3 regions of the Streptomyces sp. NPDC050287 genome follow, and region 3 is predicted to be linked to each of the others. Evidence: riboswitches for the same ligand, from Rfam matches in the RefSeq annotation. Region 3 holds a riboswitch; each other region holds the start of a gene.
The links. A riboswitch is a leader RNA that binds a small molecule or an ion and turns the genes downstream of it on or off. The one in region 3 is predicted to bind cyclic di-AMP.
Positions count from the first base shown of each region.

Region 1: another riboswitch for cyclic di-AMP. It lies ahead of ACIBK3_RS06990 (NlpC/P60 family protein); the one in region 3 lies ahead of ACIBK3_RS28685 (C40 family peptidase).
Region 2: another riboswitch for cyclic di-AMP. It lies ahead of ACIBK3_RS40280 (M23 family metallopeptidase); the one in region 3 lies ahead of ACIBK3_RS28685 (C40 family peptidase).

Region 1 is NZ_JBITIY010000002.1:358,885-362,150, forward strand. It holds gene ACIBK3_RS06990 (NlpC/P60 family protein) at 133-1,302, opposite strand; cyclic di-AMP (ydaO/yuaA leader) riboswitch at 1,310-1,479, opposite strand; gene pcrA (DNA helicase PcrA) at 1,984-3,266, shown strand, end outside.
Region 2 is NZ_JBITIY010000017.1:121,333-124,598, reverse strand. It holds gene ACIBK3_RS40285 (GntR family transcriptional regulator) at 113-808, opposite strand; gene ACIBK3_RS40280 (M23 family metallopeptidase) at 997-1,761, opposite strand; cyclic di-AMP (ydaO/yuaA leader) riboswitch at 1,775-1,941, opposite strand; gene ACIBK3_RS40275 (M16 family metallopeptidase) at 2,133-3,266, opposite strand, start outside.
Region 3 is NZ_JBITIY010000008.1:139,224-142,489, forward strand. It holds gene ACIBK3_RS28675 (ATP-dependent Clp protease proteolytic subunit) at 1-595, shown strand, start outside; gene ACIBK3_RS28680 (hypothetical protein) at 603-908, shown strand; cyclic di-AMP (ydaO/yuaA leader) riboswitch at 1,257-1,467, shown strand; gene ACIBK3_RS28685 (C40 family peptidase) at 1,471-1,944, shown strand; gene ACIBK3_RS28690 (DUF6328 family protein) at 2,039-2,605, shown strand; gene ACIBK3_RS28695 (hypothetical protein) at 2,541-2,819, opposite strand; gene ACIBK3_RS28700 (hypothetical protein) at 2,803-3,018, shown strand; gene ACIBK3_RS28705 (ATP-binding protein) at 3,022-3,266, opposite strand, start outside.

The sequences.
Region 1 (3,266 bases), on a different contig from region 3:
ACGGTGAGACTCTGAAAGGACCAGTGAGAACGGACAGCACTCCGCGGAGTAATTCTCAGTGATCTGTCGCAGACGACAGGTTGACGACAGATCGCTGAGAATTCGACAGATTCAGAGCGGCCCTGCACCTCGTCAGGCAGGTCGTACCACGCTGTGGATCGCTGACTCGCCGTCGTAGTAGATGGACTCCTCGCGGACGTACGCGCCCGGCTTCGGGGCGTGGATCATCATGCCGTTGCCGATGTACATGCCGACGTGGCTGATGTCGTCGTAGAAGAAGACCAGGTCACCGGGCTGGGCGGCGGAGAGGGAGACCGTGGTGCCGGCGTTGACCTGGTCGTAGGTGACGCGCGGGATGTCGACACCGGCGGCCTTCCAGGCGGCCTGGGTGAGACCGGAGCAGTCGTAGGAGTCGGGGCCGGTGGCGCCCCAGACGTACGGCTTGCCGATCTGCGCACGGGCGAAGGCGAGCGCCTTCTCGGCCTTGGTGGCGTAGGAAGGGTCGGGCGTGGCCGTGCCGGTGCCGGTGCCTGTGCCGGTCCCCGAGCCTGAGGAGCTGTTCTGCTGCTGCTCAGCCGCCGCCTCCTGCGCCTTCTGCTCCGCCGCCTGCTGCCGCGCCAGCTCCGCCGCCTTGCGCGCGGCCTCCTGCTGTTTCTTCTCCTCGATCGCCGCGAGCCGCGCCTTCTCCTGGGCGGTCAGCTGCGAGAGGAGATTCCGCGCGTCGGCGAGCTTCTTCTGGACGGTCGCCTTCGCCGTCTTCAGGTCGTCCTGCGACCGGGTGAGCGTCCGAAGGCTCTCCGTGGCCTCCTGGCGCTTCTTCATCGTCGCCGACTGCTCGGTGACGTAGTCGTCGACCGCGCCCTTCTGGCGGCTGGTCAGCCGGCTCATCAGCTGGGTCTGGTCGAAGTAGTCCTGCGGAGAGTCCGCGAGCAGGAACGTCGCCGTGTCGGGGGCGGAGGCGCCGGTGCGGTACTGGGCGGCGGCGAAGGAACCCAGTTCCTCCCTCGCCTCGTTGAGCTTCTGGGTGCGCTGGGCTACGTCGTTCAGGAGGGCGTCGACGCGGCCCCGCTGCGTCGTGGTCTTCTCCTTGGCCGCGTTGTAGTTGTCGGTCGCCGACTCCGCCTGGCGGTACAGGTCGTCGACCTTCTTCTCGACCTCTTCGAGGCTCGGCCGGTCGTCGGCCGGGGCTGCGGTGGCCGTCTGGGACAGCAGGGCGACGGAGGTGAGGGCCGCCGTGGCCAGGGCGGGGGTCCGGATGCCTGCGCGCGTACCTGCGGGAGGCGGCTTGCGGTGCGACGCCAAGGGAGGCGACTCCTTCCGATGCTCCGCCTACCGGGTTAGCTGTCGGGTTCGGGCGGGTGGTTCGGAAGGAATGCCCTACGGCCTCTCCCCGTACGGGAGTCGGCCGATTCACCCCAAGGTCGGTGGGTCCCCGGTTCCGGTCGCAGGGCGACGCTGTGGATTCGGCGGAGGCCGCGCGACCCGGCGACGTTCGCCGGTGGGGGTCGTACGGCCTGTGCGGCACGGTAGCCAACGCGTGTGGCGCCTGTGAAGGTTGATGTTCGATATGCCCGATACATTTTCGTGACCTCGGGGCAGGACGTCGCCCGGCGTGGCCAATCCGGACTGATCCGGACCGAGTTGTGCGTATTTTTGACGGAGTGATGCCATCTGCCCGCTTCGAGGGGCTGGGTTCCAGCCGACCGCGGCCCCGACACGGCGGCGGCCGGAGAGGTCGGTAGCTGCTCGCGGGAGAGGGCGCAGGCATTCGAATTTGACTCGATCGTGTAATGGCTCGGTTGCGGACCGTGACGGCGTACTCCTGGAGGCGAGGAAGACACCGGGCGGGCAGGTCTGGCAGATCCTCGGGTTCTGAAGACCCCGCTCTGGGAGCCCCGTATTTTCGCGGGAGAACTCGTATTTCCGGCGGAGTTCTCGGGGCGGCGGTGGGGTGTCAGTGGGGCGTTCTAGACTCGGAGAGCGATGAGCAGCCTCTTTGATGACAGCTTCCTGGCGAACCTCCAGGCCCCTCGTGGGCACGAGGAGGAACCCCCGCCGCCGCCCGAGGACGATCACGTACCGGAGCCCGTGCCGGACGATCTGTTCGGCGGGAAGTTCGACGTGCCGCCGGACCGGGACACCTACTACCGCGACGGCGCGCCGCGCCCGGCGGTGGACCCGGCAGCGCTGCTGGAGGGGCTGAACGAGAACCAGCGTGCCGCCGTCGTGCACCACGGCACCCCGCTGCTCATCGTGGCCGGCGCCGGCTCCGGCAAGACCCGCGTGCTCACGCACCGCATCGCCCACCTGCTGGGCGAGCGGAACGTGCACCCGGGCCAGATCCTGGCGATCACCTTCACCAACAAGGCCGCCGGCGAGATGAAGGAGCGCGTCGAGCAGCTCGTCGGCCCGCGCGCCCACGCGATGTGGGTCATGACGTTCCACAGCGCGTGCGTACGGATCCTGCGGCGGGAAAGCAAGAAGCTCGGCTTCACGTCCTCCTTCTCGATCTACGACGCCGCCGACTCCAAGCGTCTGATGGCCCTGGTCTGCCGCGACCTGGACCTCGACCCCAAGCGCTACCCCCCGAAGTCCTTCAGCGCCAAGATCAGCAACCTCAAGAACGAGCTGATCGACGAGGAGGACTTCGCCGCCCAGGCCACCGACGGCTTCGAGAAGACCCTCGCCCAGGCCTACGCGATGTACCAGTCGCGGCTGCGGGAGGCGAACGCCCTCGACTTCGACGACCTGATCATGACGACGGTCAACCTGCTCCGCGCCTTCCCCGACGTCGCCGAGCACTACCGCCGCCGCTTCAGGCACGTCCTGGTCGACGAGTACCAGGACACCAACCACGCCCAGTACGCCCTGGTCCGCGAGCTCGTCGGCACCGCCGAGCACCCCGTCGACGTACCGCCCGGCGAGCATGACCTGCAGCCCGCAGAACTGTGCGTGGTGGGCGACGCCGACCAGTCGATCTACGCCTTCCGTGGCGCCACCATCCGCAACATCCTCCAGTTCGAGGAGGACTACCCGGACGCGACGACCATCCTGCTGGAGCAGAACTACCGCTCCACACAGACGATCCTGTCCGCCGCCAACGCCGTCATCGAGCGCAACGAGTCCCGCCGCCCCAAGAACCTGTGGACCAACGCGGGCGCGGGCGCGCGCATCACCGGCTATGTCGCCGACACCGAGCACGACGAGGCGCAGTTCGTCGCCGACGAGATAGACCGCCTCACGGACGCGGGCGACGCGAAGGCGGG
Region 2 (3,266 bases), on a different contig from region 3:
GTCCGAATTATCGGGCGAGCCCTTCGCATTTCCCGGTGACGCACATTTCCCGATGGCGGGCAGCAGAAATAATCCCCCGCGAATTATCTTCTCTTTGTATACGGCGCCCGTGTTAATGCCGCAGACTCGGCATGTTTACGGGATGTTGCGAGTTCCTCACACGGTCCGGGCGATCCGGCTGCGCAGGAAACCGCAGCCGGTGCACGCCCGTCGAGCGCTCGGTGTGCAGCGCCGTGACCGCCCGCGCGCGTTCGCTGTCGCCGCGCGCCACCGCGTCCACGATCGCGCCGTGCTCCGCCCAGGACTCCACCGGGTTGGCCGGCGCGTCCACCGCGTACATCCAGGCGATCTTGTGGCGCAGCTGGGTCAGCATCGACGTCATCGCGGGGCTGCCGGAGGCCTGGGCGAGTGTCTCGTGGAACCAGCTGCCCAGCGAGCGCAGATCCTCGCTGTTGCCCCGCCTGGCCCGCTCCTGGCCCAGCCGGACCAGGCCGCGCAGCACCTTGAGATGGGCCTCGGTGCGCCGCTGGGCGGCCCGGGAGGCGCCGAGCGGCTCCAGCAGCATCCGCATCTCCAGGAGGTCGGTGCCCTCCTGTTCGGTGGGTTCCGCGACGCACGCGCCCGCGTGTCGCCGGGTCACCACGAAGCCCTCCGCCTCCAGCGTGCGCAGGGCCTCGCGGACGGGGACGCGCGAGACGCCGTAGCGGCGCGCGAGCAGTTCCTCGGTGAGCCGGCTGCCGCGCTCGTAGACACCCGCGACGATGTCGTCCCGGATCGCCGTGCATACCGAGTGCGCCGGAATACGCATGACCGACCTCCGCCTTAATCCCCGTGAAACGTCGACGATTGACGTGTGTTCAGTGACTCTATTGCAATGAGCCGGAATTTCCGATGGCGGGCCGGAATCCATGGATATTTTTTGGACAGGCGGGCTTCTGAAACGCCGAAAGCCCCGGCTCGGGGAGCCGGGGCCGCAGCTTGTCTCGCCGTCCGTCGTCAGACGTTCACGCCGTGCGAGCGGAGGTAGGAGACCGGGTCGATGTCCGAGCCGTACTCCGGGCTCGTGCGGGCCTCGAAGTGCAGGTGCGGGCCGGTGACGTTGCCGGTCGCCCCGGAGAGGCCGATCTGCCGGCCCGGGGTGACCGTCTGGCCCACGGAGACAGCGATGGACGACAGGTGGCCGTACTGGGTGTACGTGCCGTCGTTCATCCTGATCACGATCTGGTTGCCGTACGCCCCGCCCCAGCCGGCCTCGACCACGGTGCCGGAGCCGACCGCGTGGACGGACGTGCCGGTCGAGGCGTGGAAGTCGATGCCGGTGTGGCTGCCGGAGGACCACAGGGAACTGCTGGACTGGTAGCCGGTCGAGACGTACGAGCCGGAGATCGGGGCGACGTAGGCGTTGAGGCGCCTGCGCTCCTCCGCACGGGCGGCGCGCGCCTCGGCCTCGCGGGCCTTCTTCGCCTCGGCGACCGCCTTCTTGTGCGCGGCCTCCTCGGCCTTCTTCATCGCCTCGGCCTCGTCGGCGGCCTGCTTCTGGGCCGCGGCCTGGGCGTCGATCTCGTCGGCGATCGAGTCGCCGATGGTGATCACGGGGGTGAGACCGGTCTGTTCGGCCGCGGGCTCGGCGGCGAGGGCCGGGGCGGCCAGCGCGCCGAAGACGCCGGTGGTGGTGAGGGCCGCGACGCCGGCCGCGCGGGCGGTGCCGCGCTTCATCCGGCTGGGACGACGGTGCTTCCCGGTGGCGCAGGTGAACGCCATGTGGTGGCTGATCCTTTCCTTCCTTCTCGCCTACCGGGTTAGCTGACGGGTTCGGAGCAGGAAGGTCTCCTACGGACCCCCTCGCGGTGCGCGCGGGCGTCCGATTCACCCCAGGGACTTCTGGTGTGGGTCCCCGGCTCCCCTGGCTCGCGCCATGTGGGGACTCGGCGATGACTGTCCGGTGCCGCTGGTGCGGCGCGGTGCCTGACGGACAGCCCGGATGACGCTAAACGTGGCACGTTTCAATCCCCAAACCGATCACAGCTTTTGTAGCGCACACCACAGGGCAGACAGGCAACCTCTCCCTCAATTCGGACATCAGGGAGCCCTGGTGACTCACCGGTCACCAGGGCTCCCGCGCGCGCGTGCCGCTACTCGGCCGACACGACCGTGACTTGGCCGATGCCCAGGGCCTCGACGGGCTCCTTGATCTGCGCCGCGTCACCGACGAGGACGGTCACCAGACGGTCCACCGGGAAGGCGCTGACGACCGCCGCGGTTGCCTCCACGGTGCCCGTCGACGCGAGCTGCCGGTACAGCGTCGCCTGGAAGTCGTCGGGCAGGTGCTGCTCGACCTGGTCCGCCAGCGTGCCCGCGACGGCCGCCGCGGTCTCGTACTTCAGCGGCGCCACCCCCACGAGGTTCTGGACGGCGACATCGCGCTCGGCGTCGGTCAGGCCCTCCGCGGCGAGCGTGCGCAGCACCGTCCACAGGTCATCCAGGGCGGGACCGGTGTTCGGGGTGTCGACGGAGCCGCTGATGGCGAGCATCGCGGCGCCCGAGCCGTCGGGGGCCGAACGCAGGACCTGCCCGAACGCCCGTACGCCGTAGGTGTAGCCCTTCTCCTCGCGCAGGACGCGGTCCAGACGGGAGGTGAGGGTGCCGCCCAGGCAGTACGTGCCGAGGACCTGCGCGGGCCACACGCGCGCGTGCCGGTCGGGACCGATGCGGCCGATCAGCAGCTGCGTCTGGACGGCGCCGGGACGGTCCACGATGACGACCCGGCCGGTGTCGTCGGCGGTCACCGGAGGCACCGGGCGGGGCTGGGACGAGGAACCGGTCCAGGCGCCGAGGGTGTCGCCGAGCAGCACGTCCAGCTCGACACCGGTGAGGTCGCCCACGACCACGGCGGTGGCCGTGGCCGGACGGACATGCTTCTCGTAGAAGGCACGTACGGCCGCGGAGTCGATGCTCTCGACCGTCTCCTCGGTGCCCTGGCGCGGACGCGACATGCGTGAGGTCGCCGGGAACAGCTCCTTGGAGAGCTCCTTGGCGGCCCGCCGGGAGGGATTGGCCAGCTCGTGCGGGATCTCGTCGAGGCGGTTGCGGACGAGCCGCTCGACCTCGCTGTCCGCGAACGCCGGTGCCCTGAGGGCGTCGGCGAGCAGCGCCAGGGCCTTGGCCAGACGGGAGACCGGGACTTCGAGGGAGAGGCGCACCCCGGGGTGGTCGGCGTGCGAGTCGAGGGTGGCGCCGCAGCGCTCCAGCTCGGCGGCGAACTCCTC
Region 3 (3,266 bases):
CGAACGCACCAGCTCCGGGCACCGCACGATGGACCCGTACTCGAAGCTCCTGGAGGAGCGCATCGTCTTTCTGGGGACACCGATCGACGACATCTCGGCGAACGACGTGATGGCCCAGTTCATGTACCTCGAACACCAGGACCCGGACCGGGACATCTCGCTGTACATCAACTCCCCCGGCGGCTCGTTCACCGCGATGTCGGCGATCTACGACACGCTCCAGTACGTGGCGTGCGACGTGGAGACGATCTGCCTGGGCCAGGCCGGCTCGTCCGCCGCGGTACTGCTCGCGGCGGGCACGCCGGGCAAGCGGTCCGCGCTGCCGGGGGCGCGGATGGTGATCCACCAGCCCGCGATCCACGAGCCGGTCGAGGGACAGGCCAGCGATCTCGCCATCCAGGCCGAGGAGTTGACGCGGGTACGGACCCGGCTGGAGGAGATGCTCGTACGGCACACCGGGCGAACGGCGGAGCAGGTGCACACGGACATCGAGCGGGACAAGATCCTCACCGCCCAGGAGGCCGTGGAGTACGGCCTGGTGGACCGGCTGGTCCCGAACCGCAGGGCCTCGCTCTCCACACCCGGCGCGAGGTGAGCCGCCGATGCTGTCCGATCTGCCGCCGCTGCCCGCGCTGACCCGCGCCGAGGGCGAGCTGATCGACCGTTACCTCGACGTGGTCGACCTGCTCGGCCGGATCAACCCGGGCCGGCACGGGGACACGTACAGCGGGCTGCGCGCCGCCCAGGCACTCGTGAGCAAGGCGGTCGCGCTGCGGGACGCGCTGGAGCTGATGCACCGTCGGGGCGAGACCGAGCTGCACGCCGACACGCTGGCGCGTGCGCTGCGTGTGCTGGACGGGGAGCGCCGCACGGCCCGCGTCACGGTGCCGCCCGGCTCCGAGAATTGACGCACCGCCAGTCGGTCCGGACGCGTCGCGCTGTCGGCGGGGCGTCCGGACCGGGATCGAAACGGACCGAACGGCGTACCCCTGATCGGCGTAGACACGACTCCTTTTCTGAGCCCGGTCCGGTTGCGCAACGCGCGTAGCCGGGGGACGAAATGGGGCGTTCCGGTGCTGGTCCGGGCACCTTTGGGTGCCTCGACACCCCTTCGAACACAGGCGTGTCCACCCGAACGGGTGAGTGGTGAGTAACGCCACAAACCCTCGGTTCCGTTGGGATTTTCGGACATCCATGCGTCAAGATCCCTGACTGACGACAAGACCCCGCCACAGCGGCGGGGCGATCCGGGCGGACGCCGAGTCCTGCCGCCGCCCGGATGACCGGTCGACAGGAGTGGATCGGCAGGAGTGGAGGACCCAAGCACGACGGGTCGCGGGAACGGTCATCTCCTCACCGGAGGTACCGGACCGAGCGGCCCTTGGGGTGAAGCCGCGTCAGCGGCCGGGCAACTTCGCCAGCCCGAATCCGACAGGTCATCCTTCACAGGCGGCTGACGAAGGGTTGCGCATGACTGCGCTCAATCGTGTCCCGTCGCTCATGGTCCGGGCCGGTACGGCCTCGGCCTTCGCCATCGCCGCCGTCGGCGGCTCGATCGTGGTCCCGGGTGTCGCGTCCGACGCCGCGGCCGCGACACCGGCGACGAAGGCACTGCAGGTCGCGGCGTCCAAGAAGGGGGCTCCGTACAGGTACGGGGCCACCGGGCCGAAGAGGTTCGACTGCTCCGGACTGACGCTGTACTCGTTCAAGAAGGCGGGCAAGAAGCTGCCCCGCACGGCCGCCCAGCAGTACAACAAGACGCGCCACATCTCCGCCGGCAGCCGCAAGGCCGGAGACCTGGTGTTCTTCCACTCGGGCTCGTACGTGTACCACGTCGGTATCTACGCCGGGAAGGGCAAGATCTGGCACGCCCCGAGGACCGGGGACGTCGTACGGCTGCAGAAGATCTGGACGAGGAGCGTCTGGTACGGCCGGGTCAGGTGACCCGCCCGCGGGGGCAGCGGCGTTCCGGCAAGCCGTCGCCCCCCGCGGGGCACCCTGGCGCGTCACACGGGCCGAACTGGTTACTCGTTCACCCATGGCCGACCACCGTCCCTGCACCGCCCGTAACGAGACGCCCCTGGAGCGCGCCGACCGCAACTTCGGCGAGCTCCTCCAGGAGCTGCGTGTCACCCAGACCGGGGTCCAGATCCTCTTCGCCTTCCTGCTGACTCTGGCCTTCACCCCGCGCTTCCCGTCGCTCGACACGGTCCAGCGCACCATGTACGTCACCACCCTGCTGCTCTCGGTGCTCGCGGCGGCCCTGTTCACCGCACCCGCCGCCCTGCACCGCTCGCTCTTCCAGCAGGGCGCCAAACCCCGCATCGTCCAGGTCTCCTCACGGCTCGCGACCGTCGGCATGGGGGTCCTGGTCCTCGCGTTCACCGGTTCGGTGACCCTGGTCGTGGACGTGACGACCGACCGGACGGGCGGCATGGCCGCGGGCGCGGCCACCCTGCTCGTCTGCCTCGCCCTGTGGTGGCTGCTCCCCCGGCTGGTACGGCGGGCCGGCCGGGCCGAGAACGAACACCGGACGACGGTCAGGCCGCCCTCACCGGCTCGAGGAGGAGCACCGCACCGAGAGCTGTCGGCGCGCCGCCGGTGACGGCCGCCACGGACAGGGCGGCCCGCGGCCGGCGCAGCCACCGGCCGAGACGGTCGACCAGCAGGACCACGGCCGGGAACCAGACCAGGGCGAGGGCGGCCACGATCAGCGCCGGCAGCAGCGTCCTCAGCGGCGCGGGGCGCCCCGCGGACACGAACTGCGGCAGCGGGCTCAGGAAGGCGAGGGGCGCCTTCGGGTTGAGCGCGCTGGTCAAGAATCCCTTCCGCGGCGGGCGGACGGCGGACGCGGCCCCCGGCGGGCCGCGTGCCGGTACGGCGGCCAGGACCGCGCCGACCCCGGGCTCGGTCGCGCGCCGGGCCGACGACGCGGCTCCCGCCGCTGACGCGGCGCCCGCCGCTGACGCCTTCCGGGCCCTGCTGCGCGGCGCGTTCCTTCGGGCCCACCACGCATGAGTCCTACGGTTCCTGCTGTCCCGCCGCCGGTACCGGCTCGGCCTGGACGGTCCAGGGAAGTTCGATGGAGACCGTCTTGCCGCCCTCGCGGGTGGGGCGGACTCTGAGCTTGCCGCCGCACTCGGCGGCCAGCCAGCGGATGATCACCATGCCCCGGCCGTTGTCCTGCTGAACGGCGGCGGGCAGTCGTCTGGGAAAGCGGGGGTGGCTGTCGGTGACGCCGATGCGCAGGAGTTCGTCACGGTCGA